Regions from separate parts of the Planctobacterium sp. R6 genome, predicted to be linked through region 1. Evidence: predicted binding sites of a transcription regulator. Region 1 holds the regulator's gene; each other region holds the start of a gene.
The links. The regulator sigma-54, encoded in region 1, starts transcription at its own class of promoters, with help from an activator protein. The targets are predictions, from matches to a motif close to GTTGGCACGNNNNTNGNNT.
Positions count from the first base shown of each region.

Region 2: AC0J20_RS00610 (flagellar basal body rod protein FlgF) is a predicted target of sigma-54. The motif match lies at 1,237-1,255, and genes of this name have one in related genera.
Region 3: flgA (flagellar basal body P-ring formation chaperone FlgA) is a predicted target of sigma-54. The motif match lies at 1,989-2,007, and genes of this name have one in related genera.

Region 1 is NZ_JBVTQY010000022.1:24,802-35,415, reverse strand. It holds gene AC0J20_RS14315 (alpha/beta fold hydrolase) at 1-630, shown strand, start outside; gene AC0J20_RS14310 (SLC13 family permease) at 636-2,123, shown strand; gene AC0J20_RS14305 (NAD-dependent malic enzyme) at 2,168-3,853, shown strand; gene AC0J20_RS14300 (YHS domain-containing (seleno)protein) at 3,952-4,404, opposite strand; gene mgtE (magnesium transporter) at 4,535-5,896, opposite strand; gene AC0J20_RS14290 (HPr family phosphocarrier protein) at 6,256-6,531, opposite strand; gene rapZ (RNase adapter RapZ) at 6,528-7,373, opposite strand; gene ptsN (PTS IIA-like nitrogen regulatory protein PtsN) at 7,370-7,813, opposite strand; gene hpf (ribosome hibernation promoting factor) at 7,830-8,117, opposite strand; gene AC0J20_RS14270 (RNA polymerase factor sigma-54) at 8,145-9,638, opposite strand; gene lptB (LPS export ABC transporter ATP-binding protein) at 9,710-10,435, opposite strand; gene lptA (lipopolysaccharide transport periplasmic protein LptA) at 10,471-10,614, opposite strand, start outside.
Region 2 is NZ_JBVTQY010000001.1:140,300-150,913, forward strand. It holds gene flgE (flagellar hook protein FlgE) at 1-1,171, shown strand, start outside; gene AC0J20_RS00610 (flagellar basal body rod protein FlgF) at 1,293-2,036, shown strand; gene flgG (flagellar basal-body rod protein FlgG) at 2,117-2,905, shown strand; gene flgH (flagellar basal body L-ring protein FlgH) at 2,924-3,616, shown strand; gene AC0J20_RS00625 (flagellar basal body P-ring protein FlgI) at 3,653-4,765, shown strand; gene flgJ (flagellar assembly peptidoglycan hydrolase FlgJ) at 4,784-5,758, shown strand; gene flgK (flagellar hook-associated protein FlgK) at 5,755-7,881, shown strand; gene flgL (flagellar hook-associated protein FlgL) at 7,940-9,148, shown strand; gene AC0J20_RS00645 (hypothetical protein) at 9,160-10,155, opposite strand; gene AC0J20_RS00650 (flagellin N-terminal helical domain-containing protein) at 10,462-10,614, shown strand, end outside.
Region 3 is NZ_JBVTQY010000001.1:127,671-138,284, reverse strand. It holds gene flgB (flagellar basal body rod protein FlgB) at 1-50, opposite strand, end outside; gene AC0J20_RS00585 (CheR family methyltransferase) at 197-1,021, opposite strand; gene AC0J20_RS00580 (chemotaxis protein CheV) at 1,028-1,966, opposite strand; gene flgA (flagellar basal body P-ring formation chaperone FlgA) at 2,211-2,825, shown strand; gene flgM (flagellar biosynthesis anti-sigma factor FlgM) at 3,066-3,401, shown strand; gene flgN (flagellar export chaperone FlgN) at 3,405-3,824, shown strand; gene AC0J20_RS00560 (LPP20 family lipoprotein) at 4,044-4,541, opposite strand; gene AC0J20_RS00555 (flagellar assembly protein T N-terminal domain-containing protein) at 4,825-5,976, shown strand; gene AC0J20_RS00550 (hypothetical protein) at 6,527-7,390, shown strand; gene AC0J20_RS00545 (RodZ family helix-turn-helix domain-containing protein) at 7,639-7,911, opposite strand; gene smrA (DNA endonuclease SmrA) at 8,185-8,766, shown strand; gene purL (phosphoribosylformylglycinamidine synthase) at 9,219-10,614, opposite strand, start outside.

The DNA.
Region 1 (10,614 bases):
CAGTTTGTGGTGTTGGCGATTGGTTGTAGTTTGCAGGTTTGTGACAGTGAGTATTTATATAATCTGGGGGGGCTGACCGACCACCAGGGGCAACCGCAACCCGAAGCCATGCAGTTTTATTCGGTTCCTGAGTTGGTATTTGACGACTTTGTGCACCGATTTGGCTCGGCGCAAACCCGGTTTGCGTTGTACGGGCATTCTGCCGGTGGCGGATTTGTACATACCTTTATGTTGAATCGCCCCAATGCGCCGGTATCTCAGGCGGTAGCGGCCAACCCGGCGTTTTTTACCATGCCGGATGAAAGCCCGTATCCTTTTGGACTCGGCGGTACTGCGCATACGCCAGAGTCGGTTGATGTCTGGTTGCAACAACCTCTGACCATTATGTTAGGGGATCAGGACACCGGGCCTCGTACCAAGGCGCTCAGTAACAGTGCCCGGGCCAATGCTCAGGGACGCAACGTGTTTTCTCGTGGATTGCGGTTTTACGCCACAGTCATGAACACCGTGATAGAACGCAATATCGAATCCCCATGGCGCATCGATGTGGTACAGGGTGTCGGTCACAGCAGCACTAAAATGGTGCCCGGAGCCGTTCATTATCTGTTTCCGGAAATGCTGAAGGAGTAATGAGCATGGCCCAAGACTTACCCATTACAGACAATCAGCAAGCCGCCAGTGGCCGCGCCGGATACCAAAATCTGGGCATGTGGTTGGGACCTTTGCTGTTTATATTAATTGCAATCTCCCCAACCCCCGAAGGACTGAGTGATACCGCCTGGATGACGGCGGCGATCGGTGTATGGATGGCAATCTGGTGGTCCACAGAAGCGGTGCATGTTGCCGTTACGGCGTTACTGCCTTTAGTGGTGTTTGCGCCACTGAATATTTTGCCTATAAAGGCGGCATCTGCCCCCTATGCTAATCCGACGATTTACTTGTTTTTAGGAGGTTTTATTATTGCGACGGCATTGCAGAAAGCCAACCTGCACAAGCGTATCGCCTACTTTATTTTGAGTTATGTCAGTCGTTCTGCGCGTTCCATTATTCTGGGGTTTATGATTGTCAGTGCCATTTTGAGTATGTGGATGACAAACACATCGACCACCATGATGTTGCTGCCTATTGCATTGTCCATCGTCTCTACCATGGAAACAGAACAATCCGGTTTTTCGCTGAAAGAGCGGCGGCATTTTCAATTGTCGTTGTTACTGGGCATTGCTTACGCCGCAACCATTGGCGGCATGTCTACGCTGGTGGGCACACCACCCAATGCCTTTTTAGTGGGCTTTATGAATGAGACCTACAATGTGCAACTGGATTTTGCAAAGTGGATGCTCATCGGAGTGCCACTGAGTGTCACTCTGCTCCCCATCGCCTGGCTGGCACTAACTCGTTGGATTTACCCGGTCTCGTTTGTAACCCCGGATAGTGCGCGTATGCAACTGGCAAAACAACGCCAGGCATTGGGGCCGGTCCGTCAGGAAGAATGGCGGGTAGGGATAATTTTTAGTCTGGTGGCACTGGCGTGGATGACCCGGCCTTTGCTGTCGACCTGGTTATCTATTGATGGACTTTCCGATGCCGGAATAGCGATGTTTGCCGCTGTTGCACTGTTTATTGTTCCTGCGGGAAAGGGACGGGAAGGTGCATTAATGGCATGGGAGGACATGAAATCCATTCCCTGGGGGGTACTGGTTTTGTTTGGTGGGGGCCTGAGTCTGGCTGCGGCGGTATCGGATTCTGGTCTGGCGCAATGGTTAGGCGAGGGGCTGGTGAACATGAATGCCTTTGGCATGATTGTGTTGGTTCTCTGTGCGACCACCCTGGTGATCTTCCTGACTGAGCTGACCAGCAATCTCGCCACATCGGCAACCTTTCTGCCGGTTGTGGCTGTGTTGGCGCTGGAAATGGGAGGCGAACCTATGATGCTGATGATACCAGTGACACTGGCGGCAAGTTGTGCCTTTATGCTGCCGGTGGCAACACCACCTAATGCTATCGTGTTTTCCTCGGGTTACATCAGTATTCCGCAGATGGCGAAAGCCGGATTTATCCTCAATCTGATGAGTATCCTGTTGGTAACAGCACTTGCCGTGTGGGTGGCTCCGCTGATTTTCTGAGCCACGCAATTGCATCTGAACAACAACACCTGAGATTACTGTGAATGCACAATAAGAATCAAAAACCCTTATATTTGCCCCATGCGGGGCCATCGCTTTTGGATATGCCTTTGCTTAACAAAAGCAGTGCCTTTAGCGAAAGTGAGCGTATTGCCTTTAATTTAGAAGGCCTGTTACCGCCTCAATACGAATCGATAGAGCAGCAGGTTGAGCGCACCTTTAAGCAATACCAGCAATTAACATCGGATATGGCACGGCATATATTTTTGCGGGATATTCAGGATAGCAACGAAACTTTGTTTTATCGTCTGGTTGAACAGCATATCGAGCTGATGATGCCGATCATCTATACCCCAACGGTGGGTGAGGCTTGCCAGCAATTCTCGGATATTTACCGTAGTGCCCGGGGATTGTTCATTGCCCATCATCAGCAAGATCGAATCGATGACATTTTACACAATGCCACCAAGCGCAATATCAAAATCATTGTGGTGACTGATGGTGAGCGGGTACTGGGATTAGGGGATCAGGGCATTGGTGGCATGGGTATTCCGATCGGAAAACTATCGCTGTACACCGTCTGTGGTGGTATCAGTCCCGCGTATGCCTTGCCTGTGATGTTGGACGTTGGCACCAACAATGAGGCGTTACTGTCTGATCCCATGTACATGGGATGTCGTCACCGCCGCATCAATGAACAGCAATACCACGAATTTGTGGATGCTTTTATGCAGGGCGTAAAGCGACGTTGGCCCAACGCCCTCATTCAATTTGAAGATTTTGCGCAACATAACGCAACGCCGCTGTTGCAGCGTTATAAGCAGGAGTACTGCTGCTTCAATGACGATATTCAGGGCACGGCGGTGGTCGCTGTTGCAGTCATGCTTGCCGCCTGTGCGGCTAAAAAAGTGGATATCACTCAGCAACGCGTTGTTATTGTCGGGGCAGGGTCAGCAGGCTGTGGAATTGCAGAACAATGGATTGCCTGTCTGAGAGAGCGAGGGCTGACCGATGAACAGGCACGGCAGCAGATTTATATGCTGGACAGGGATGGAATACTAACCACGTCCACCCCTGATATGAAGCCATTTCAGGCCCGTTTGGCACATGCTGGCTTACCGGCAGGGCTTTCGAGTCACACGGAACACAGTTTGCAGGATGTTATGCATGCGGTGCAACCGGATATGTTGTTGGGCGTTAGCGGTCAGCCTGGTTTGTTCAATGAAGCTGCCATTAAAGCAATGCATCAATATTGCGCGCAACCGGTGATATTGCCGCTGAGTAATCCCTCACGTCTGGCTGAAGCTCAACCCGAAGACGTCTTGCGCTGGACGAATGGCGCAGCCTTGCTTGCAACGGGCAGTCCGTTTGATGATGTCAGCCTGCAAGGGGTTCAGCACGTAATTAGTCAGAGCAACAACAGTTATGTGTTTCCTGCAATTGGTCTGGCAGTGGTCAGTACCGGCGCTAAGCGCATCACGGATGCGATGTTGATGGCGGCCAGTAAAGCGTTGGCCGGTTGTTCGCCTTTGGTTAATCAGGGCTGTGGCGGGTTACTACCACCTTTGCAGGAAATTCAGGCGATCAGTAAAGACATTGCGCTGGCCATCGCGAATGTGGTTGTTCAGGAAGGGGATGTGCCCGGGCTGAGTGAGGCTGAATTGCGGCAGCGTATAGAGGAAAATTTTTGGACTGCCAATTACCGACCTTATCTGAGAAAAGCGTTTTAATCACTACCCGGGCTTCGCCAAACTGGCAATCGCGTTCAGGCTGCAGTCTGGTTCTGCCTGTCCCCGCTCGATGGCGGGGATAAAGTGACACTTAGCAATCAGAGTTCATCGGCGGGCACGTGTTTAATTTCCGGCCAGTTGTTGTCGGCTTTGACAATATTGCCGGCAACATCTTTTAACCAAAACGCGTGAATTTCTTCGTTTTTATTAACGAACAATTGTCCGTCGACAATTTTGAAGGCCTTGCCATTGACTTCAAATTTTTTGCCAAAGCTGGTGCCGGTTGAACAATAACCACCGTAAGCAGGGGCATACTGCTGCGGATTTTGGTTGAAGGTGTTGCGGTTTTCAGCAGAGCTGAACCGATAAATGGCTCCCTGGTAAACAGCAGTAAATTCAGCCTTACCCATCACAGGTTTGTTGTCAGTGAAATAGGCCACGGCATCATGCCCTGCCAATATCACGCCATTGTCATCGGTTTGGGTATCAATCCCAGCCAGAGTATTTAAGCTAAAGAAAAGTGCAAACAGTGTAGAAACGATACGGATCATTATTGTATTCCTGTAGTGTAATTAACAGACAACAAGACCTCAGGAGTACAGGAGTAATTTCTGACTTTTGGGTTATGAGTTAGCGCGTTTTGGTTTGAAATTTAATTCGAAAACCATGTTGGATGCGGGTCTACAGCAACAGCCAGGTGGCGGTGCCCAAAAACGCAAAGATACCCACCACATCGGTAATTGTGGTGAGAATAACACTGCCCGCCAACGCGGGGTCGATTTTCAGCTTTTTCATCACGATGGGCAGGATAACACCCGACAGGCCCGCTGCAACCATATTGACCATCATGGCGAACGCAATCACCAAACCTAACATGTAATCTTGTTTCCAGACGGCAACAACCGAGGCAATCAAAACCGACCAGATGATGCCATTGAGAAAGCCGATAGCCAGTTCTTTGCTGATCAACCAGCGAGAGTTTGAGGCGCTGACATGGCCCAGTGCCATACCTCGAATAACCAGAGTGAGGGTTTGGTTACCGGCCACACCCCCCATGCTGGGAACGATAGTATTGAGGATGGCAAGAACCGCCAACTGACTTAATGTGGCTTCAAACAGGTCGCTGACCATGGCGGCCATCAGGGCCGTAAACAGGTTGACACCTAACCAGATGGAGCGGCGTTGCGTACTTTTGAGTACCGGAGCGAAGGTATCTTCTTCATCTTCCAGACCCGCCATACTCATCATGGAGTGTTCGGCCTCTTCACGGATGATATCAACCACGTCATCAATGGTAATACGGCCTACCAGTTGATGATTGGCATCTACGACAGGTGCCGACAGCCAGTTGTGACGCTCGAACAATTTGGCTACTTCGGTTTCGTCCAGATCCACCTTGATGACTTCTGGTTCTTCTTCCATGATTTCTTCAACACTGATCTCCGGGGCCGCAGTGATCAGGCTGGTAAGAGGCACCGTCCCAATCAACCGGTCATAGCGGTTGGTGACATACAGCATGTCGGTATCTTCCGGCAGTTCCTGCTTGAGTCTCAGGTAGCGCAGAATCACTTCTACACTGACTTCCGGTCGCAGTGTAATGGTGTCGGTGTTCATAATGAAACCGGCGGTACCTTCACCATAGGATAAGGCTTGTTCTGCTCTGGCCCTGTCCATGCTGTCCATGGACTCCAGGACATCCTGAACCATTCTGTCAGGCAGACCGTGCAGCATTTCTGCAAGGTCGTCGGTGTCCATATCTTCCAGGGCGTCAGCAAGCTTTTCAGGCACCATTTCGCGCATGATGCCGTTGCGCACATCCTCAGACAGTTCTTCTAACACATCGCCGTGGTAATCAGTATCGATGAGTTTCCAGAGCAAAGAACGATTGCGAACCGGGGTGGATTCTAAAAGTAACGCGACATCTGCGGGGGGAATGCTGTGCAGCATTTTGCGCACATGCACAAACAGGCCATTACTGAGCGCTTCGTTAATGGCATCCAGTTGCGTGGTGACGTATTCCTGTTCGAGCTTATTTTGTTCCATCAGTGTGCTTCCTCACCAGAGGGCACAAGAGAGAATGTTGCCATGTCAATCTTTGCTGACTGGCTTTGCGGATACTGAGAAACGTTGCTGCGGGCTGATATAAGGGTGTAGAAAGCTGTACCGAATCCGGCTAAATCACGATGTTTTAGATTTAGATAAGGTGTTCCCGGCACTTATCGACACTCCTTATTTTTGCGATGAACTGATTTCCATTAACAACCTGAAAGTCCTTTACAGATGAGCGTTCTGTATACACAGGTCATTGTTATTGTTCGTTTATTATAGTTTATAGCAATAAGTGGCTGCTGGATATCTACTAATGAAACAAATCACAATCCAGGTTTAAATATTGTGAAACACTACTCAGCTTCGTTAAACCGCGCGGAGAATAATGCGGAAACTGCCTCTAAAGCCGGCTCGGCATCATTGCCTTCGCAAATGACCTTCACCTGTTTGTTTTGTGACCCTTCCAGCATCATTAAGCCCAAAACACTGTCTGCAGAAGCACTTTTACCGTCTTTGTGCAGCATAATGGTTGCGGAAAATGAGGCGGCCAGCTTCACCAGTTCGGTGGCTGCTCTGGCGTGAAGGCCCAGTTTATTGGTGATGGTTAGGGTTCGTTCTGCTCGATTCACGCGTCCAGATCCCGGTGTCTGATTTGCACATCAGGGTGAGCAACAGAAAAATAATTCGCCAGGGTTTCAGCGATGAATACTGAGCGATGTTGTCCCCCGGTACACCCTATGGCAACGGTCACGTAACTGCGGTTGTTTCTCTCCAGATGCGGCAGCCAGGTTTCGATCAGGTTTTGAAATTGACCGATCACTTTCACCACGATGGGCTGTGCTGTCAGGTATTGAGCAACGGGCGCATCTTTACCTGAATAGGGTTTGAGTTCCGGTATCCAGTGTGGATTAGGCAAAAAGCGCACGTCAAAGACGTAATCGGCGTCTTTCGGAATACCGTTTTTAAAGCCAAAGGATTCAAAAACCAGGACCAGTCGTGAGGACTTCTTGCCCAGAATGCGTTCTCGCACCAGTTCTGCCAACTGATGGATCGACAATTTATCGGTATCAATGTGGAGGTCTGCGCGTTCGTAAATAGGGACCAAAAGTTCCCGCTCTTTAACGATAGCGTCAGCCAGAGAAATGTTGTTTTTGGACAAGGGATGAAGGCGTCTGGTTTCGCTGTAACGCTTTACCAAAATATCGTCACTGGCATCCAGATAAATAATGGTCAGGTCGGTTTTGTTGGGCAAAAAATCCAGATTCTCTGTGAGTTGTTCTGGGTCTTTAGGTAAGTTGCGCACGTCAATACTGACGGCAATCTGGTCGTATTCACTGACAACCGCGTGGGTCAGTGTGGGTAACATACTTACCGGAAGATTGTCTACGCAATAGTAGCCAAGATCCTCAAGTGCCCTTAATACTACAGACTTTCCTGAGCCGGACCGTCCACTGATCACAATTAATTTCATACCAATGCTTCATATAATGCGTTGTCTGAATGGCAATTGCGGATTACTTTGGTGACCTCTTTGTCACTGAGTTTTTGAGCTATACGGGCCAGGGTTTGCAAGTGACCTTCTGTTTGCTCAACGGGCACCAAAATCGCAAAAAATATATCGACCGGTTGATTGTCGATTGCGTCAAATTCTATACCAGGCGAGCAGGTGAGTACAATAGCCAGGGGACTACTCAGACCTTCAACACGACCATGTGGTATGGCGATGCCGTTGCCGATCCCGGTACTGCCCATTTTTTCCCGGCACAGAAGACTGTTCAGAACGTCTTCTTCATTGAGTTCGCTGAGTTTTTCACTGGCAACAACACTGATGATTTGCAGAGCGCGTTTTTTGCTGGTAATGGGGACTGCACAGCGCGTGCAGTCCGATGAAAGGATGTCTTTGATTTCCATCCTCGTTTAGACTCCTCTAATGACTCTTGAGCTTTTCTTTATGCTTAATAACCTGCCTGTCGAGCTTGTCGATGAGAGAGTCAATGGCAGCGTACATGTCTTTGTGCTCGGATGTCGCAAAAACTTCTCCACCGTCGAGGTGCATGGTTGCTTCTGCTTTTTGATTGAGTTTTTCAACGTTTAAGATGACATATACATTGTTTATGTGATCAAAATGTCGTTCCAGTTTAGTGAATTTTGTATCGACATAATCGCGAAGAGAATCGGTGATTTCGACGTGATGACCTGATAAGTTTATTTGCATAATTGGTCGTCCTTCTTGTAGGGAAGTCTATAACAGACTCTTACGTTGGTTAGATGGAGGAATCGAGAGCGATTCCCGGTATTTTGCAATGGTTCGCCGGGCTACCATAATGCCCTGATCGGCTAACAATTGCGCAATTTTGCTATCACTGAGTGGCTTGGCCTGATTCTCAGCGGCCACCAGTTTTTTAATCAATGCCCTGATGGCGGTAGAGGAGCATTCCCCACCATTTTCTGTGGCCACATGGCTGGAGAAGAAATACTTCAGCTCAAAGATACCTCTCGGGGTGTGCATGTACTTCTGTGTGGTCACACGGGAAATCGTAGATTCGTGCATATCCACCATTTCAGCCACGTCGTTAAGCACCATGGGCTTCATCATTTCCGGCCCGTGCTCGAAAAAGCCGTGCTGTTGCTGGACAATACAATTGGCCACTTTGAGTAGGGTGTCGTTACGGCTTTCGATACTCTTGATAAACCACTTCGCTTCCTGCATATGCGAGCGAATAAACTGCCCGTCGGCACTATTTCTGCTGCCCCGGCTCATGGCGGCATATTGCTGATTGATATTGAGCTTTGGCACGGAATCGGGGTTGAGTTCGACAATCCAGCGTCCGGATTTTTTCATGACCGAGACATCGGGGATCACATAATCTGGTTCTTTGGTATTTAAGGTACTGCCCGGATGCGGATTCAGGGTTTGCAGTAACTTTAATACTTCTTTGAGCTGTTCTTCACGCAATTTAGATTTTCTGATCAAGGTACGAAAATCTTTTGCCATTAACAGATCGGAAAAGTCACACAGCAGTGATTTTGCTTCCTGTAACCAGGGAGTGTCTTTGGGGAATTGCCCCAACTGCACCAGCAAGCACTCTTGTGGTGTGATTGAGCCTGAACCTAAGGGGTCGAAGTGTTGAATGCGTTTTCTGACACATTCCACTTCGTCGATTTCAATTTCTTCATCATCGAGGCTTTCGAGGATTTCCTCAACCGAAACGGTGAGATAACCGGATTCATCAATAGAATCTATGATGGCCAAAGCAATGGCTTCATCGGTTTCGCTGAACGGGGTCAGGTGTAATTGCCAGAGCAGGTGATCCTGTATGGATTCACTGGTTTCACCCTGATACACCTGGTCGTCATCCGGGCCTACACCACCTGACGAGGCGGGTGCTGATGACGCGCTGTAGTATTCATCCCAGGTGCTGTCTATCGGAAGCTCATCGGGTAAGTCGTTCTTTTCCAGCGCATCACTTGAGTCAATGCCGTCTGAACCACTGAATTCGTTGTCGCTGTCGGCGCCATTCAACTCAGCCGTTTTGGGTTCTTTGAGTAATTCCAACGCTTCATCGCTACCGGCTTCGGTATTTTCATCCACTTCCAGCAATGGATTGGCGTCTAACGCATCCTGAATTTCTTGTTGCAGGTCAAGCGTTGACAGTTGCAGCAGACGAATTGCTTGCTGCAATTGAGGGGTCATTGTTAGCTGTTGGCTAAATTTTAGTTGTAAAGACGGCTTCATTAAAAATGGTTTTTTCCGACTCCAGAGCTCAGGGTTACTGTGCCCCAATCTTTAGATTGTTGTTAGTGTTACTATAGCCTGAATTGCTCACCCAGGTATACATCTCTTACTTGCTGATTTGCTAAAACTGTTTCGGGTTCGCCTTCGGCAATGACCTGTCCATGACTGACAATATAGGCCTGTTCGCAGACATCCAGCGTTTCTCTGACATTGTGGTCAGTGATCAGTACACCGATCCCCCTGTCCCGCAAGTGGTGAATAATCTTCTTTATATCATTAACAGAAATAGGGTCAACGCCTGCGAAGGGTTCGTCCAGCAAAATAAATTGCGGATTGGCGGCCAGAGCGCGGGCAATCTCTACTCTGCGACGCTCACCACCAGACAAGCTCATGCCCAGATTGTGACGAATGTGATTTAAATTAAATTCATCCAGCAGTTCATCGGCAAGTTCTTCGCGTTGCTCGTTATCCAGCTCTTTGCGCATTTGTAAAATGGCCATCAGATTCTGGAATACACTGAGTTTTCTGAAAATTGAAGATTCCTGGGGCAAATAACCGATGCCATGACGCGCCCGCACATGCATAGGTTGCAAGGTCAGTTGATGCTGATCAATAAAAATCTCCCCTTTGTCCAGGGGAACGAGACCGACGATCATGTAAAATGTAGTGGTTTTCCCGGCCCCATTGGGTCCCAGTAAACCAACTATCTGGCCGGTACTAACTTCAATGCTGACATCTCGCACCACCTGACGGCTTTTATAGGATTTTGCCAGATTATTCGCGTATAACGTGGGCACTTAAATGAGTTTCCTTGTTCGGTTGCGCTTGCAGATTAATTTTTATCGTCGGTCTGAAAAACAGTGGTCACTCTGCCGTCGGCTTCGTTGCTTCCGGCGATTAACTGTTCTTTCTCTAAATTAAAGCTGATCTTTTCACCTTTCACCATACTGGTGTCCTGATAAAGTTCTGCCGCACC
Region 2 (10,614 bases), on a different contig from region 1:
TATATCGTCACAAGACTTTACCTATACCCGGGCAGGTCAGTTCAAGCTGGATGAAGATAACTTTGTGGTTAACTCACAGGGAGACAACTTGTTGGGCTTCCCGGTTAACAGTGATGGCACTTCTTCATCTATCGCGCTGAGTACTGCTGAGCCGGTGCAGATCCCCGATTCATCGGGTAATCCATCGGCGACTACAGAGGTGGATTTAAGAATGAATCTGCCGGCTGGTGATCCGGCGCTGGACCCCGATGATTTTAACCCCAATGACACTACTACCTATAATGCGTCTACATCGATTACTATCTATGACTCATTGGGCGAATCTCATATTCAAACTTTTTATTTTATTAAAGACGAAAACGCCGCCAGCAATGAATGGTTAGTGGTAACCTCAGTCGATGGTGAGTTTTACGACTATACCAACCCCGACGGTACGGTGCCTGCAGATCCAACTATCCCAAATGATGGTCCGGTAGCCGGTGTAGACCAAAACTATGTGGGCTTTGGACAATCCTTAACCGGACCCGGTGGAGCTACCGGCACTACGGGTGTTTGGGCAACCCGCTTAGTCTTTGATTCCAGTGGTGATTTTACTCAAGTGCAAGCCGCTAATGGCTCTTCTTTACCAACAGGGACTGCCGGTGACATATTATTGCCAACAACGGTTGCCCTGACCGGGCTGACGTCAGGTGCTGATACAGCGCAGACATTGGCAATCAATTTCAATCTGGACACCAACGGAATTGGCGACAACGAACCCACCCAGTTTGCATCTTCTTTTGAAGTGACTTCACTGGAGCAGGATGGTTTGCCGGTAGGGCGCTTAACAGGCATTGATATCGGTCCGGACGGTCTGGTGCGTGCAACTTTCTCTAATGGTACCTCTGAGCCTATCAGTCGTATTGCATTGGCGCGTTTTTCTAACGAGCAGGGCCTGACTCAAAATGGTAATGCGTCCTGGAAAGAAAGCATCTTGTCTGGCGAAGCCCTGGCGGGTGAGGCTACCACAGGTACTTTCGGCGATATCAACTCCTCCGCACTGGAACAATCGAATGTTAACCTGACCACAGAGCTGATTGACATGATTATTGCTCAACGGAACTTCCAGGCGAACTCGCGAGCACTGGAGATTAACAACGCTCTGAATCAGACTATTCTGGGTATTCGATAAGCTATTCTTTGTTCTGTTATCAAAGGCCACTGTTCTGTGGCCTTTATTTTATCCGCTCTTATCTTCCTGGCATGATTAATGCTTTTATCCTGTTAAGTTAATAACAGGTCAAATAACTGTCATGGATAAAATGCTCTATATTGCCGCCTCGGGTGCCTCGCAAGACCTTCTGGCAAGCGCGGTTCGGGCCAATAACCTGGCCAATGCGCAAACTACCGGTTTCAAAGCAATGATGGAACAGGCCCGTGCCATGCCGGCATTCGGCGACGGTTTGCCGACGCGGGTGTTCGCCATGACGGAAAGTCCGGCCAATCGCTATGATCCGGGCGCCATGGTTCAAACTAACCGCGATCTGGATATTGCCGTTGAAGGGAACGGCTGGTTTGCAGTACTGGATAAAAATGGCGGTGAGGCCTATTCCCGAAATGGTAGCCTGCAAATGGGGACCAATGGAGAATTATTGGATACCCGGGGCAATCAGATAGTGGGTGAAGCGGGGCCAATTTTCCTGCCTATACCACTTTCTAACGTGAATGTTGCGCAAGACGGTACCATTTCTGTTCGACCTCAGGGCGCTCCTGCCAATGTGCTGGAGCCGGTAGGTCGCATCAAATTAGTTAAACCCGACCTGAATAATTTAGAACGCAGCCAGGATGGCTTGTTTCGCCTGCCAGATGGCGAACAGGCTGACCAGGATTTAACTGTTGGTATCAGAACCGGCTTCCTGGAGGCCAGTAATGTCAATCCCATTGAAGAGATGATGGGCATTATCCAGTCGCAACGTCATTACGAAATGCAGGTGAAGTTTATGAAGCAGGCAGAAGAAATTGATGAGCGCGGTACGCGACTGATGATGATCATGTAATGGCTTAACCGCATCAGGCAACAACGATTTTGAATATATCTGAAAGCATAAGGCTTTCGAAATAAATGAGGAGGTGATTTATGCACCCGGCATTGTGGATTAGTAAAACAGGATTAGACGCGGCACAAACAGACGTGTCTGTCATTTCAAATAACCTGGCCAACGCCAGTACGGTCGGTTTCAAAAAGGACCGGGCAATATTTGAAGATTTGCTGTACCAGAACATTAACCAACCTGGTGGTCGCTCATCTGCGGATACTGAATTGCCGTCAGGTTTGATGGTGGGAGCGGGCAGTAAGGTGGTTGCGACGCAAAAAGCACACACCCAGGGCAATATGCTGACGACTGAAAACTCGCTGGATATGTCGATTCAGGGCAGAGGTTTTTTTGAAATTTTGCAGCCGGACGGTTCGATTGCCTATACCCGGAATGGTCAGTTTACCCTGGACGATACCGGACAGATTGTGACCCCTGGTGCCGGCTTCCAGTTGCAACCAGCCATTACTATTCCGGAAGATGCGCAGCAAATCACTATCTCTCAGGATGGTGAAGTGTCAGTACAGGTGCGAGGTCAGGCGGCACCTACTATTGTGGGGCAGCTGAATATTTCTGATTTCGTTAACTCTGCGGGTTTACAACCCATTGGACAAAATCTTTATGTCGAAACAGCCGCCAGTGGTGCGCCTATACAGGGAGTTCCCGGACTGAATGGACTGGGCACTATCCAACAAGGTGCTTTGGAAACCTCCAACGTTAATGTGACGGAAGAATTGGTCAACCTGATTGAGAGCCAGCGCTTATATGAAATGAACTCCAAAGTAATTTCAGCGGTGGATCAAATGTTAGGTCAGGTTATCCAGCAATTATAGAGGTGATCTAAGATGAAAATGCTCAATGCCCAACAGGCTCTGATTGCTTCGGCTGCATTACTGATGACGGCCTGTCAATCTACTGTTCCCGTCGATCCGCGGCCCAATGATCCCTTTTTTGCGCCGGTCGTGCCAGAAATGCCTGTGGAGCAAATCTCCAATGATGGCTCCATATTTAACGCTATACATGCCAACAGCTTGTATTCAGACGCTAAGGGCAGACGTATTGGCGATATTATTACCGTCATTCTGCGGGAAAATACCTCGGCGACTAAATCCGCCAGCACCACATTGGAACGGGAATCTGAAATTGACTTTGACCCCATCACCGGACCTGGTGGTGGTAACTTAAATTTGGGTTTGGGTGGTGATTTTCAACTGAATTTGGGTGCCACTAACGACTTTGAAGGCGATGCCTCAGCGAACCAAAGTAATAATCTTAGCGGTAACATCTCCGTAACTGTGGTGCAGGTGATGCCCAACAACAATCTGATTATTCGCGGCGAAAAATGGCTTACGTTAAACAATGGCGATGAGTATATACGCCTGACCGGTATTGTCAGACCGGCTGACATCAATCCGGCGAATGAAGTTTTATCGTCCAAAATAGCTAATGCCAGAATTCAATACAGTGGCACGGGTAGCTTTTCTCAGGTGCAGCAACAAGGTTGGCTTGGCAAGTTTTTTGCTTCTACCTGGTGGCCCTTTTAATTTTTTGACGTATTGAGGCAAGTGAGGAACTACATCATGAATCGTTTTACCATCGTTTTAGCGCTGACAGCAATGTTGTTGAGCACTTCAACCTATGCGCAAAAAATCAAAGATGCGGTTTCTATTTCCGGCGTTCGCAGCAACCAATTAATCGGTTATGGTTTAGTGGTTGGTTTGCCGGGTACCGGCGAGCAAAGCCCTTTTACTGAACAGAGCTTTCGCGCCATGCTATCTAACTTTGGGATCGCTCTTGCCAGTAACGTCAGCCCTAAGATTTCCAACGTGGCTGCGGTAGCGGTACATGCTGATCTACCGGCATTTGCCAAGCCGGGCCAAAAAATTGACATCACAGTTTCTTCTATCGGTGAATCGGAAAGTTTGCGCGGTGGTACGCTGATGCAAACCTTCCTCAAAGGTATGGACGGCAAAGTCTATGCCGTCGCGCAGGGCAGTTTAGTGGTCAGCGGCTTTGGGGCAGAAGGTGCTGATGGCTCCCGAATTATCGCCAATACACCTACAGTTGGTCGCATTCCCAATGGTGCCGTCGTGGAGCGCTCCGTTCCCAGTGGCTTGATGAACGGCGACTTTTTAACCCTGAACCTCAATTACCCCGATTTTTCTACGGCTAAAATCCTGGCGGATACAATCAATCAACGTTTGGGTGCCGATCCTGATAAAGGGTATGTCATTGCAACCCCGATTGATGCTGCCTCAGTACGGGTCTCTGCGCCACGTGAAGTGGGCGCCCGGGTTGGCTTTTTAGCCACTATTGAGAATTTCGAATTTGAACCAGCTGATGCACCGGCGCGCATTGTTATCAACAGTCGCACCGGCACCATTGTTATTGGCGAAGATGTCCGGCTTAAACCGGCTGCAATTACCCATGGTGGATTAACGGTCACCATTGCTGAGACGCAAACCGTTTCGCAACCTAATCAGTTTGCAGAAGGCGATACCACGGTAACACAGCAGTCGATTGTGGATGTGAATCTTGACGATACCCGCATGTTCAAGTTTGACCCGGGGGTCAGTCTCGATAACCTGGTTCGGGCCGTGAATGAAGTCGGTGCTGCGCCTGGTGATCTGATGGCCATTTTAGAAGCGTTACGCGAAGCCGGTGCCCTTCAGGGTGAGCTGGTGATTATTTAGGGTGACATGATGGACTCTATGAATCACGTGCAAACACAAATTCAGCAGGCGCGAAATGCTTACGACGTGCAAAGCCTTGATGCGTTGCGTCAGGGGGCACAAAAAAATGACAAGCAAGCGTTAGAAGAAACCGCCAAACATTTTGAAGCTATTTTTGTACAAATGATGCTGAAATCCATGCGGGCCGCAGAAGATGTGCTGGCGGATGAAGACAGCCCGTTTAATTCCCAGGAAGTGCGATTTTATCGCGACATGCACGATCAACAATTGGCAACGAATATGTCAGCCTCTGGTAGTGTCGGCCTGGCAGAGTTGATTGTGCAACAATTGGATCCTCAGGGCAGTAATGTCATGCCAGCTAACGCAATTCGCAATGATGGCAACCTGTCCTCCATTAATGACTTTAGTCGCGCCAAAGTGAGTATGGCTCAAAGTTCCGCAATACCCGGAAATCATGCGGTTGCTAATCTGGCACCGGAAAAACGTCCCGGATTCGAGTCGCCCGAAGACTTTGTTAAGAATCTGATGCCCATCGCTGAGCAGGCAGCTGAAAAAATTGGCTTAGATCCCAAAGCGATGGTGGCTCAGGCCGCAGTAGAAACCGGCTGGGGCCAGTATTTAATTCATTCAGGTGACGGTCAAAATTCCCATAATTTATTTGGGGTTAAAGCGAGTCGGGGTTGGCAGGGCGATAAAAATTATATTGATACGCTGGAGTTTGATAATGGGACAGCCCACAAAACTAAAGCAGCGTTTCGTTCTTACGGCTCATTTGAAGAATCTATGAACGACTATGTCGAGTTTTTGCAGTCCAGTCCGAGATACCGACAGGCGCTGGAAAAAGCCGACGATCCCCAAACCTATTTTAGTGAATTACAAAAGTCCGGGTACGCCACGGACCCCAGCTACGCTGAAAAAGTGATGTCAGTGTACAACAGTCAACGGTTAAGCGGCGAGGACCGCCAAATTAATACTATGAGGTCTGCGTTATGATCCAAACGGATATTTTTACTATTGCTACCTCTGGCTTAAATGCCCAGCAAGGGTTGCTAAATACTACCGCCAATAACATTGCCAATGTTAATACTGAAGGTTATATACGGCAACGCGGCGCGCTTGAAGAGCAAAGTGTTGGCGGTGTGTTATTGGGGAACGTGGAGCGCGTTGTTGATAAATTTGCTCAGGAACAATATATTCGCGATACCTCTGCGTTAGGTGAGGCGGAGCAATATCTGGACAAACTCAATCAATTGGACAACATCTTTGCCAGTGAAGCTATTAGTGCGGCAGAGGGGATGAGCCGTTATTTTGCTGCCTTGCAAACAGCCAATGATGATCCGAATAATGTGGCCGCCAGGGAAATAGTACTGGCTGAAGCTGAAGCCATGGTCAAACAGTTTAATAACCTGGACGGTTATTTAGAAAACAGTGTTGAGGTGGTTAATCAGGAGCTGGATGATAAACTGGAACAGGCCAATGATCTTATTGCACAGATCGCAGAATTGAATACGCAAATTAAAGCAACGCAATTTGCACCGCAAACCTCCGGCTCAGAATCCGTCAAAAACCAGCGTGACAAGGCCATTGTGGAATTGTCTGAATTAGTTGAAGTTACTACGCAACAGCGCACAGATGGCTCAACACTGGTGTTTATGAGTACCGGTCAGGCGCTGGTGTTAGAAGATGGTTCGTTCAATGTATTCAGTGAAAATGGAAACCCCGATCCCACCTATAAAGACCTGGAGTTGAGGGTTGCCGGAAAAGAGAATATTACCATACCACTAAGTGATGATGATTTAGGTGGTCAGATTGGTGGTTTGATTCGCTATCGGGATGATGTACTGGAACCCAATGTCCGTGAGTTGGGACAAATCGCCCTGGCGTTGACAGATGCAATGAATGAACAGAACAAATTGGGCATGGATCTCGATAATGAATTGGGCACTGACCTGTTCACCACGCCTGTATTTGGTGCTTTGACATATGAAGACAACACTACAACCACCGGGGTCAATGCCCGTATTCCTGATGGTGGCGGTGGTGACATTACGTCTGCTGATTATCAGATTACCATTGATGCGGTTACAGCAGGTCCACCTGATACCGTCGATATTACTATCGCATTATTAAATGCAGACGGCTCTGCGGTTACCGATAGTAGCGGTGCAGCCATTACCCAGACGGTGACAGGGGTTGCCGCAGCAGGCGGCACTTTTACCACCATTCCGGCAGGTAATATTGGGGGAGATTTAGAACTTGAATTCCCGGATGGCGCAGGTTACGCCGCAGGTGATCAATTCTTATTGCAACCCGCTAAAGAGGCGGCGGGGGCCATTGCGATGGCCACCAACCGGCCCGAAGATTTAGCGTTAGCTTCGCCAATTCGGGTTGAGTCTGATCTGAATAACCTGGGTACAGCGTCGGTTTCGTCAATTACGGTTACTAACACTGAGGTCAGTGCCGGTACCGACGGTTCTGCATTTGATGGCGCGGGTGGCATTCAGGGACCTGGTGCATCACCACATGGCGGTGGGGATGGCGCGCCAACAACGATTGTATTTACAGCGGCTGATAGTTTTGAAGTACGGGATTCCGCCGGCACGGTGCTGGCGACGGTGAATAACGCTACATCCCTGGAAAACCTGTTGCAGCAGGCAGCGGCAACACCATGGGATGCCGGTTTTACCGGCCAGGATGATTATCCTGGTTATGATCTGAGCATCGAGGGTGTGCCACAGGCAGGCGACACCTTTACCATTGCGTACAACACCAATGGCTTTAATGACAATAGCAATGGTCTGGAGCTTGCTGCATTGCAGGAAGCAGATACCATGTTGCGGGGAAATGACGGCAACAGCACACAGGTTACCTTTCACGAAGCCTATGCCGGTATCGTTACCGATATTGGCTCAAAAACGGCCAGTGCCAATGTCGAATATGATGCTGCTGTGGCAATGGAGCGTCTTTCAAAAGAATGGATGGACTCTGTTTCCGGGGTGAACCTGGATGAAGAAGCGGCCGATCTGATCCGTTTCCAGCAAGCTTATGCTGCATCCGCCAGGGTCTTGACCACAGCACAAAGTTTGTTCCAAACTATCTTAGGTGCAGTGAGCTAATGGCACAATTTAGGCAATTGATCATCGCGGGGATATTGATCATCGTGGAGAGAATGTCATGAGGATATCGAACAACCAAATATTTGATCGGGCCATCAATGGCGTGATTGATAATCAAATCGGTTTATCTGAAACCCAGTTGCAGTTATCTACCGGCAAAAAACTGATTACCCCATCGGATGATCCTGTGGGGGCTGCCAGTGTGTTGCGTCTGACTGAAGAGTTAGATCAGATCACTCAGTACAATCGCAACAATACACTTTTACAAAATTCCCTGTCGCAGGAAGAAGCGGTACTCAGTAATGTCACCAGTTCAGCCAACAGAGCCAGAGTGCTGGTGGTGCAGGCGGGTAATGGTATTAATACCGACGAAGACCGCACCGCTATCGCTGGTGAGCTGGCACAGATCCGCGACGAAATCTTTGATTTAATGAACAGTCAGGATGCCAACGGAAACTACATTTTTGCCGGTAATCAGTCTGACTCTCCGGCGTTTGTTTACAATGCAACCGCCACCGGAAATCGCTATGTGTTTCAGGGGGATGACGGGCAAAACAAGTTGCAGTTATCCAATAATGTCACGGTTGCGGGCAGTGATTCTGGCAAAGATGTTTTTGAGAATGTGCTGGCGAGATTAACCGGAACCGTTACCGGTGGAACAGCGAATGCCAGTGTAAAGGTTATTCAACAGGGCGAGTTCGATAATTTTCACAAAGCTAATTATGATGCGGTTACCGCCGCAAATAACGTTTTCACCGGTACAGTGAATGGGGCCGGGAATCAGATAACCTTTGACGATCCGGACGCAACTACCCTTAATTTTACTTCGGGTGAGCCCTTTACCTTTAAAGGGGTTGAGTTTACGGTTACCGGTGGGGCTGCCAGTACCGTGGAATTTACTTTATCTCAGCCGGAAAAGAAAAACCTGGCTGTGACGCTGGATGAAATTGTAGCAGCGTTAAATGATCCAACAGTCAGTGGTGACGCCCTCTCTGAAGCGCTAAATGATGCATTGGTGGGACTGGACAATGGTCTCAAGGAAGTGTCTAACACCGTGGCTACAATAGGTGGACGTGTAAAGGTTGCCACTTCTGTTTATGAGTCTAATCTGGACCTTGAAATTGCAAACAAAGATGCCCGTTCTAAAATTGAAGATGTAGACTACGCTGAAGCAATTTCAGAGCTGAGTAAACAGGAAACCGCCTTGCAGGCGGCGCAACAAACCTTCGGACGGGTAACTAATTTATCACTGTTTGATTATATATAAGTCAGTGTAATTTACTCATCTTTGACTTCAAATTGAGCCAGATAAATCTGGCTTTTTTGATCTTCATGACTGGAATAGTAAGACAAAAAGAGAGTCTTGTTGTGCAGTACCAATCCCGGATAGCTGTTATCGCCAGCCGATGGTAGTGTGGTTATTTTCCTGAGCTGTTTATCCTTCAGGTTTAATCGTAACAATGCCGTTGAGAATCGTTGGTTTTGCCAGATTCTGCCGGCCAGCCACACTTCCCCGTTATCACCGGGCTGCATACAAGGGCCACCCAGATAAAACCCAAGGTCGTGCCATTGCCACCGTTTAAAGGGCCAGTTTGAATAACCTAATTGTGCGCTGCAGGAATCGGCATCTCTGCGCACAATTGCCCAGGCGATATTGTTGGAGAAAAACAAATCACTTTCATTTGGGTATCCCAGTTTGTGTTTTTCTAAACTCAACACGTCTGGCTGATGAATGTGAAATGAACCGACAGGATCACCGGAATACAGGTGTACACTGTTCGCTGCGCGATTATAGGCAAAGCCAAAGGCCTGGTGTTGCGTTTTTGAGCTGGTTGCATGTCTTTGCTGATGCCAGCGCATTCGCCAAAGCCACCAATTTTTGTGGCCCAATGTTGTTCTCGAAGACCAACTGTTTCCATTAGCAGATTGATACACCAGCGGCTGGCTGTGAAGGTGCTTGCCCATGGCATCAAAGATGCGTTGATAGGCCAGCAGCATGAGGGTGTTTTGTGGTGTTACTGATAATTTAGGGTCGCGTAAATCAGATGACACTTCGCGAATCGTATCTTTTGCCAGTACATTACCTTCTAGGTCCAGTTTCAGAATAGCAATGTGGCCATCATTACTGATGTGATTTAACGCCTCCCGAAAACAGCAATACAGATGTCCCCGCCAAAAACAAAGATCCGTGAAAGCGCTGTGAGTGGCTGTGCCTGAGATTTTAGTAACGGTGTAATGCATAGCGATAAATTTGTTTTTTGCGGATAGTAACAATTTATCGCCTTAAGCGGGAATATTGATTGTGTTTTTCCGCACGCCAGTTTTCAGCTCGGCTGACCCACTAAATTCAACATTACAAGTCACTGTTTTATATATATTTCTCAAAAAAGTACAAAAAACCTTCAAGGAAATTTTTACCAGTACGATAACCCTAAGTGAGAGAGCCAGTGACAATCACTTAATAAAACCAATAAACGGGTGATTGTTGAATATTAACGATTTGACTGTACGACGACAGTCACCGGTAAAGCCCAAATACCTCACAAGCTGATCCGGGTCGAGAGTGTAGGAGAGAGACAAATGTCTTTATTTGTAAATACTAACGTATCTTCATTGAACGCCCAGCGTCAATTATTCGATTCAGGCAACGCCCTATCAACTTCATTTGAGCGTTTGTCTTCCGGTTTTCGTATCAATCGCGCTGCAGACGATGCCGCCGGTTTACAGATTACT
Region 3 (10,614 bases), on a different contig from region 1:
GACACTGCGCGATGATGCAATGCGGTTAACTTATCTAAACTGATGGCCATGATGACTCTCCACAGCGTCAAAAAACTTACAGTGGAGTGAAAGCAAAGCACATGCCAAAAATGAAACTCAACAGAGGAAAAGTGAAAATGAGCGACTCTGAGCCGGAGTTGAAACACCCGGCTCAGTGCCTTAAAGCCGTGGCTGGTTACTTTCGGGTGTAGTAAAGGCCGGGGTTACAGCGGACCATATTAAAATCTGACGACAGGCCTGCCATGGATTCAGAAGCGCCCAGGAACAACACGCCATCTTTATTAAGCACTGTCGCTATTTTTTGTAAAATGGCACTTTTAACATCCGGAGCAAAGTAAATCAGTACATTGCGGCAAAACACCATGTCAAAGCGGCCAAGATTTGCATAGCTATCTAACAGGTTCAACTGGCGAAAATTCACCATGCGGGTAATTTCAGGTTTGATTCGCTTGTTGCCTTCGGGGGTATCTTCAAAAAATTGGCGCTTGCGTTCATCTGACAATCCCCGGGACAAAGACAGGTTATCATACGTCGCCTGCTTGCACTTTCTCAGCATTTCAGTAGACAAATCTGTACCGGTTATTTGTACACCCGGAAAACGACTGTTTTGCTTTTGATATTCCGCCGCCGCCATCGCAATAGAATAAGGTTCCTGACCAGAGGATGCGGCAGCACACCATATCTTAACCGGCTGACGACTTTCAGAAAATCGGGCAAACAACTCCTTGTTCAACAATTCGAATGGATACCGATCGCGAAACCACAGGGTTTCATTGGTGGTCATCGCATCTATTGCGTCTTCACGCAACCCGCGATTGCGGCCATTAATAATATCGTTAACCACCTGGCTGAGTGATGGCTCTTCATATTTACGCATTAATGGCGCTAACCGGCTGCGCACTAAGTATTGTTTATTTGGACCTAAAACAATGCCACAACAACGCTCCAGAAATTCGCTGAATAAGGTGTAGTCGTCTTCACTTAAGGTTTTATTCACCACGAACCATTATTCCGTTGCAGATTTATCCAACCATTTTTTAACCGCAGTGGCTAATTCATCGGGATGAAATTTAGCGATAAAATCGTCAGCCCCCACCTTTTTCACCATCGCCTGATTAAATACACCACTTAAAGAAGTGTGTAATACCACGTGCAGCTTCGCCAGTTCTGGCGTGCTCTTAATTTCTGCAGTCAGGGTGTAACCATCCATTTCAGGCATTTCTATATCACTGACAATGACGCCTACTTTGTCGGTGACATCGCCGGTTTCAGCCGCAATTTCTTTTAGTCGCTCCAGTGCTTCCCGTCCATCTTTGGCCGCTTCGATTTCAAGTCCCAAAGAAGACAGCGCTTTTTTAACCTGACTGCGGGCAACTGAAGAATCGTCGGCAATGAATATGATCTTGTCATCCAGACTGGCATCGTGCCTGGCCAGCTCTTCTACCATGTCCTCTCTGACCACTTCTCTGGCAGGCGCAATTTCATTGAGGATCTTTTCAACATCCAGAATTTCGATCAGCTCGCCGTCTACTTCTGTTACTGCGGTTAAATAGCTCGCTTTCCCGGCGCCCTCGGGTGGCGGTAAAATGGCTTCCCAGTTGATATTGATGATACGTTCCACCGAAGACACCAAAAAGCCCTGCACTGAGCGGTTGTATTCAGCGATGACGATGAAGCTGTTTTTAATGTCTTCAATTTTTCTACCGCCAGTGGCCATGCTCATATCAATAACCGAGATAGTTTGGCCGCGAATATGCGCTACGCCACGTACCAGCGCATTGAGTTTTGGCATCGAGGTGAGAGGCGGGCATTGCAGCACTTCTCTGACTTTGAATACGTTAATCCCGTAGCGTTGGCGGTTATTCAACTTGAACAGTAGCAACTCAAGTCGATTTTGCCCCACCAGCTGAGTTCGTTGGTTTACAGAATCTAAAATTCCCGCCATATAGCACCTCTAATTTATCCAATCAGGCACGATATTTGATTATCTTGTTCACGTGATTGAAATTTATCCGCACAGCGTTATTTTTTTGACGCTGTCTACTGTTTTTAGAAATTGTCTTTAAGCATAGCCAAATTGGAAGAAAGTGAACATGAAAAATTTCGCCAACATCAAGAAAACTCTAAAACTTTCCCTTTTGGGATGGTTTATAACAACCAATATAGCGGCTGCGCAAGAAAAACATTTAATGCATGATTTAGTCAAAGAAACCGCTGAAATTTATGTTTATCAAAACGCTGACGTCGAAAACATTAACGATGTCGAGATCACCATTAGGGATGTCGACGAGCGTGTGCACATCCCGGTCTGCCCGGTTGATTTGGTGGCCAGTAGCAGTACGCAATCGCTACAACAATCCAATATTACGGTAAAAATCAGTTGTCCCAGCAACGGCTGGTTTTACTACATGAGTGCTCAGGTGACTGAGATGCAGGAAGTGGTCGTAGTGGCCGATACAATATCACCAGGCACCTTGTTAACAGAGAACAATCTCAGTATCGAAAAAATTGACAAACGGCGTTTACGCGGCGGCACCTTCAGTGACAAAAACGAAGTCATTGGTGCCAGGCTAAAACGACGGACCCGCGATGGCAGCCCTGTCACTGCAAATATGTTGTGTTTTGTGTGTAAAGGTGATGCCATAGTGATTACTGCAAAATTAAGCGGTCTGGAAATCAAAACCAGTGGTATTGCGCTCCAGGATGGCAACATAGGCGATACCATATCGGTTAAAAATCGCCGCTCTAAGAAACAGATTGAAGCTCAGGTGGCCAATGTCAACGAAGTTCAGGTGCATATCTGATCCGCCTCTTTTTTAAAGGGCTCAGCGTGCCGGTATGTTGCCTTTGGGCAGTTTAGTTTCAGCCACTTTGTCTACATGAAGTTGTTGATTTTGTAGAGACTTTTATGTGTGCTTAGATTACACTGGATAAATCGAAATCCAGTGCATAAAAAAACGACAAAATTGTCGGTTTTTTATTAAAGTTAGTAATGTCGATGCCGATACACTAACTGAGGGTATCAAAAGTATTGGAAATTAATCATGGCTATTAACAATGTAAATGGTGCTGGCCAGAAACCGCAGTTGGAGAGTCAGCGACTCAATCAACAGCAAACTCAACAGGGCCAGAGTGCCAACACGGCACAACAGGCGCAAACTGCATCAGCAGCGCCGCGTCAAGATTCTGTGTCTTTAACACAGTCTGCACAGCAGCTTGCTAACGTGCAGAAAAAGGGCAACGATGCTCCTGTAAATCAGGACAAAGTAGATAAACTGAAAGCAGCTATCCAGAACGGTTCTTACAAGATCGACGCAGAGCAATTAGCCTCCAAGATCTCTAAAGCTGAGTCGGACCTGTTTGGTTTATCCAAAGGTTAATGAATGTCAGACATGACTAACGCGCTTACGCAACAAATTTCATTGCTGCAGGCATTGAAAGAAAAGCTCGATAACGAGCTGGAATTAATTGTTGCTCGTGACGCTGACGGTCTGCTGACATTGGTTAACGAGAAATCAGATTTACTGGAACAGATTGCTGAAAACGACAAAGTACTGCAGTCAGCCAGATTGTCATCCGGTGAATTCAACGATGCTCAACGTCAATTAGCTGAAGATGGCAAAGCCTTGTTACTTCAGTGCCAACATCAAACCAACGTCAATGCAATCGCGGTTGAAAAAAACCAGATTCGTTTACAACGGCTGCGGGATGTTATGATGGCGACGCGCAATAAAGAATCTATGACCTACACGAATAAAGGTAAAACCCAGGGCGGAATGCTCGGCAGTGGCGTTAAAGCCTGATCCTACCCACCTTTATACGACTTCTTCCCAATATCATCTGACAGTGACCTGGTGTTTTTCATCCACTATAATTGTGACTTTGTATCTTGTTGGTGAAGTTCCATTAAAAAACCTCCGGTAAAGGAGGTTTCAGGTGGGGTTACTTTTATGTAGTCGCCTTACTCTGTGTTAGCTGGCCGCTGGTCGCAATATGACATCAGCCGTGTTAACACGCCCGGATTAGTAATAAACGACGTCTTTGACTTTGCGAGGCCGGGCAGTTGATAAATAAATGTCGTAAACTTTTTGAAAATCCAATGACAACTCTGTCGCGTAAACATCCTCGCCCACCGGGTATGATTTGATGACTTGTGCACCGCGAATAACTCCTTCTACAGAGGCTTTTAGCTCATTGTCCCGCAAGACCAAATTAGCCAAAGACTGCTCAGTGTCAATGCGCTGACCATATACCTGCTCTGCCAGTTCTTTATATGCGTCTAATTTGGATGCTTTAATAGCCATCAACATTTTAACGGAATCATTGTTGCCCATCTGCGAACTGATAGGAGCATACCCCACCGCAGTTAGTACCGGATATTCTTCAGGTTGTACATACTCCCACTCCACCTGTTTATCACTGTAATACATAGACTCCAATGTCTTGCACCCGGAAACACTCAGAGCAAGTACACTGACAATGAGTGCCTTATCAATCCTGTTTACAAATTTGCTTATCATAACTCACCTAAATCTATTGCAGCCATACTGTTCAGCAGGCACTAAGCCAATATCCATGAATGTTAAAATATTGACATTGATATTCTGTCAGCTTTTCAAAGCAAGTTTTTTGCCAAACCAGCATAGTTTACCGGGCATATTAATAAATAGTGGTACGTATCCTGCTTTAAGTGGGGCAACATATTTAGAAAAGGGCAATAGCGTAGTTTTTTGACACTATTAAAATGTAGATTCTATGCTCAGCCCACTGTATGGATCTGTTCAGACTCATAACGAGGTTACCATGTACAAGCTAATATTATTCTGTTGTGTTTCAATCCTTTCCTGTGGCGTGCAATCGGCCTGGTTTGAATCAACAGGTCAGGCCGTCATTCACAATGACAACAAAACCCTGGCAAAACAGCAGGCTACGCATGAGGCCATCAGACAGGCACTGTTGTTTGCCGGTGCTTCGGTGCGCAGCGTACAAGAGATGACGGACGGTTTACTACAAAATGACCGCCTCGAAATTCGCGCAAGTGGTGAAGTCGCCAGCGTAGAATTAATCAGTGAACACTATTTTGACGACTATGTAGAAGTCGCTATTCGAGCGGATATTTTTCCACAGCGTGATCAATGCAGTGCTTCTGATTATAAAAAAAGCATCGTTACCAGCAAACTACACATAAGTGCCTTTCGGCAGGCTGCCATAGGTGGACTGAATAATGTTTCAGGCCCAATTTCTGAGCGCATTAAATCCAGTTTTGATACATTTTCTCAGCGAGCGCTGATCAGTAAAATCGAGCCCTACACCTTTTTCCCGCAGGCTCATGAACTAAAAACACAGTCCATGTTGTTGTCGGCCGAATCCAATGCTCAATACGTGCTCATCGGAGACATCATTGAAATTAGTCTGGATAGCAATGAACAAACTTATCTGGATGTTGCCAGGTTTTGGGAGACAAAACATCCGGAGCGCAATCTGGCGATCCGCTTTGTGTTAATTGACGGGACAAAAGGCGACATATTGCTGGATAAGATTTATCGAACCTCTTCGGTATGGGAATTCGACAGCCATCAAACGCTGGAAACCAATAGCAAAACCTTGTGGCAGTCACCGTTTGGAAAGGTCACCGAAGAGTTACTACGGGAATTAACCGCAGATATCGACAACCTGATCGCCTGTAACCCCACATATGGCAGAATTATCGCCATCCACAACAACAGCCTGTCAGTTAATCTTGGGACTAAGCAAGGTGTTCAAAAAGGCGATGAGCTCTCAGTGTTCCAAATGAGGCAATTTTTCTCTCCGTCAGGTATGCCGCATATCCAGTATTCGATTCACCCTTCTAAGGTAACCGTCGCCGAAGCCTTTTATGACTCCTCGTTACTCAGAGTATCCGACGGTACTCCGCTGGCCAATATTCAGCCAAACGATTTTGTGGTCAGAAGATAGGGGTTTCAAAGCGATTTTGAATGGGTAATAATCACCTAAGGCTTTGTATCTAATATAGAAAGCTGTAACCAAAACCTGTGCGTCCCCATAGTTTAACCGGATAAAACAAGAACCTCCTAAGTTTTAGATCTGCGTTCGAGTCGCGGTGGGGACGCCATTCGTGCAGCCCTTTAATATGCCCAATCTGCATCTTTAAAGGCGTTCAGCATTTCATCAAACGACACGCCAAAAACCTAAAAAGGTCAAAAAACAGCCAAAAAGTGTTATTTTGTTCTTCTGTAACTCAATCCTTCATAAAAATACGCTGCAATCTGGTATCGTTGTTTTTGAACATTTACATCTAACTCTTTGTAATTATGAAGTTTTTTATCACCTGTAGAGTACCTCTAAAAAGTATTTGTTAAACTGTCACTTATTTACCATGATGGCCTACACACCACCCACAACAGTTAAAATAAAATCCATTGAAGAAGTTAATAATTAACCACGAAACAACATGAAAATGGTAAATTTACCTCTCGCAGTTATTCATTGACTTTAAGGATTCGCTTTGAACAACAAGTTGATCGTCACTACAGGTTCCTTATTAATAGCATCTGGTCTTTTCTTTTACATCTCAGTTGAACCTGTAGTGGAGAAGACATCCCTGGAAATTTCGAATGCCACGGATAACAAAAATAATTTATCAGAAGGTTTAACCTCTGTAATCCAAGACTCCTCCATATCGCAAGCGCAGGAGTCAGCTCAAATCGTCGAAGACAATACCGGTGACCTGGAAGTTCAAAAAGTTCCAACTGACAAAGAGCTTGTTGACTTTGCGATTAAAAAAATTACGGAAACTGACTTTGGCTTGAGACCTGATCGTTATTCTATTGAACAACTGACAATCATTGGAAAATACATTAAAGGCATGCCACTTACTCGAGCAGAATTGGAGATTAACCTGACTTACTTCCTCGATGGCAGTCTTCGTATTGAAAATGAAAATCCTGAAGGTCCTGTAGGGGGTGCAGATTTTGAGGGCAAAGAAGAGTGGGTTGATGCACATGCTTACAACGAGGGTTTTAAGTATTGGAATAGCTTAGTAGCAGATGGTGATGCACAAGCTGCCAGACTCCTTGGTCGCTATTACTCTACAACTGGTTATACGGATGATGCAATAGCAACTTACAAATACATTATTCCTCACCTAAAAACCCAAAGAGACAAAGGTTACATAACCTATCAATTAGCAAACGAGTTGAAAGAAAAAGAACCGTTTACCGCTGCAGTGTATTACTGGTTATCAATTTCAGATTTCAATTCCAGTCTAACAAACGGAGAACTGCAAAACATTTTGAGCCAATACGATAACGGAGAGATACAGGAGAAAACAAAGGAAATTTACAAGAATTCAGGTTGGAATAATGATTGAGATCTAGCGGGACGGTTATGAAAAAGATTCTATTAAAAATTTTATTTGTAAATCACCAGTACACTTGAGTCAGTAACTAAATCTTGCAACCATCGTTAATGCATCAAACCTCTTGCACCGAAAATGCACAACCTCTTTTGAGTTTGACGGGAAGTGTGGCCACATTTCGATTCACATCAGTGACCATCTTACCCCTTATTTCAGGCCATTAGACCCAGCAACAATGTAGTCAAACAGGCATACCGAGATCAGATACTCAGTTCCTTTTTCATGAGTTTCACAAATTGTTTTTGTGTTTGAATATCAGCTCGGGGACGGCACAGTTCCCACCAGTTTTTTACTGTATCCAGTTCCAGTGCCAGCATAGATTTAACATGACAATTTTCAACCGCCACGACTTTTTCACGGCTGATACCCAACTTATCGGCTATTTGTTGTTGCGTCAGGCTGCTTTCCAGGCGTAATCCTCTTAGCACCTCAGAACGTTCAATATGTAATACATCTGTACTTTTAATCGCCATGGCTTACTACTACTTCCTGATAGTGAGTTGTCTGCTGGTTAATTAGTCAGTTTTTTAACCAGAGATATAACTCTATTTCGATATGTTTACTTACCGTGAACGTTAACCAAAAACAGCTAAAATAACAACACAAACAGGATATTTTTTTTACCTTTCAATATTTCCATATTGTCTCCGTGCCAGGTAACAATAAAAGCAAGTAACGCAACACCTTGAATGACCCCAATTAATACCAATATAAATAGAAAATGTAGTTAGTAAACAGGTTGAGTTATGACTGTTGAAGAGGATTTCAGTGCATTTTTAGCTGAGGTCGCTGATGTGAAACAGCTAAAATCAGACGATAAGGTATTTCTGAAAAGGCAGGACGGCAATGAGCTGGCCAGACGATTACGCAGAGATGCCATCAAAAGCGAACAACGGCGCAGTAACAACTACCTTACCCTCGCAGACATCGACCCAATAGCCCTAAATGATCCGATTCAGTTTAAACTGGAAGGCGTTCAGGATTTGGTTTATAAAAACCTCAGGCTGGGGAAATACGCGATAGAAAGTACCTTAAATATGCAATCTATGACCCTGGACGTAGCACATAAAGAGGTGTTTGAATTCATTACTCAGAGTCATTTACGTGGATTAAGATGCGTGCTCATGCGGCACGGCCTTAACGAAAATCGTAAACCCTTTCCCGGTTACCTCAAAAGTTATCTCAACGTTTGGCTACAGCAAATCCCGGAAGTGCTCGCCTTTCATTCCAGTCAACTACAACATGGCGGACTAAAGAGCACCTACGTGTTGTTGAAGAAAAACAAGCAACAAAAAGCCGACAACAGAGAACGTCACAAACTCAGGTAGTTTAAATTTTTGTTTTTGTGTTATTTGACTTCGCTGTTTTATGCTCTACAGGTTTAAGGGATGGCGTGTCTTTGGAAGAAACAGACGTGCTGATGATAGCGCTTACAATGAGCACTATCACAGTTAACAACACACCGGTGAGTCCGAAACCTTTGCTGGAACGATTCATAACCTACTCTTATTTTTGTTTTTGTTGTTGAGGTTTATCCGAAAATGACCATCGCATTTTATCCTTCAGGTAATCCTATCCGTCAGGTGATATTTCTACGTTCCTGTAGCGTATGATAAGACATACTCATAGATTACTATTTGAGCAATCATAAACAATATAGATTTCACAAACAACCAGGAAACCCTACAAAATTGGTGATTTTTTACTAATAATTCGATTTTTTTAGTCAAAAATCACCGAAAGTGGACGAGAGGGTAAATTTCCTCTCGCCACATTAATGTCAGCCTAAAGACTTTCTGGCATTGCGGAACATACGCATCCAGGCGCCGTCCTCTTGCCAGTCTTGTGGATGCCATGAATTTGCCACGGTGCGGAATACCCTTTCCGGATGCGGCATCATAATGGTTGCGCGGCCGTCCTGGGTGGTGAGTCCGGTAATACCATCCGGGGAACCATTCGGGTTCATCGGATACTGCTGTGTGACCTTACCGGCATAATCCACATATTTAAGGCTGACCAAATTCTGTGCTGCGGTTTGCACATCATTATTTGCAAACACAGCCCGCCCTTCACCGTGAGAAACAGCAATCGGAATTACAGAACCGGCCATACCTTCAAAAAATATAGATGGGCTCTTTTGCACTTCTACCATAGAGAATCTGGCTTCAAAACGCTCTGAGTAGTTTTGCACAAAGTGCGGCCAATGTTCTGCGCCGGGGATCAGCGATTTCAAATTGGAAAGCATCTGGCAGCCGTTACACACACCTAAGGAAAAACTGTCGGGTCGCTCAAAGAAGGTCTGAAACTGCTCTCTTACCTGCTCATTAAACAGGATAGTTTTTGCCCAGCCTTCACCGGCACCCAGTACATCTCCGTAGGAGAATCCACCGCAAGCCACCAGGCCGTTAAATGCCGACAGCGAAACACGGCCGGCAATCAGGTCGCTCATGTGAACATCGACACTGTTAAACCCGGCACGGTCAAACGCCGCCGCCATCTCAACATGAGAATTGACGCCTTGTTCCCGCAGTATCGCCATTTTGGGCGCCTTTCCGGTAGAAATGTAGGGAGCAGCAACATCTTCTGAAGGATCAAAGCTCAATTTAGCGAATAGTCCGGTGTTTTCCGGGTTGGCTTTGAGTTCATGCTCCTGTTGCGCACATTCAGGGTTGTCGCGCAGTAATTGCATGTTGTAAGTGGTCTGTGCCCACAACATACGGAAGTAAGAACAGCTGTTTTGCAGTAAAACCTGCTCGTTCTGACTGATCACAATATCCTGAGTGTTGTTTACAGTTGCCACTTCGTGCACCATGTCGCCTAGTCCGGCTTCAGCAAGAACTGCCATAACCTGGTCAACGTCATGTCCTGCCACCTGAATCACGCCACCCAGCTCCTCGTTAAACAAAGCACTGTTGGCATCACCGCTGAGTGAATCCAGAGAAATTTGTAATCCGCAATTTGCTGCAAATGCCATTTCCACTAAAGTGGTAAACAATCCTCCGTCGGAACGATCATGGTACGCGTGTAGTAACCCTTTGGTATTTAAGGTTTGCAACGCGTCAAAATAAGCTTTAAGCGATTCTGCAGAATCCACATCAGGTACCGATTTGCCCACTTTCTGATATACCTGAGCCAAACAGGAGCCGCCCATGCGGTTTTGACCACGTCCTAAGTCA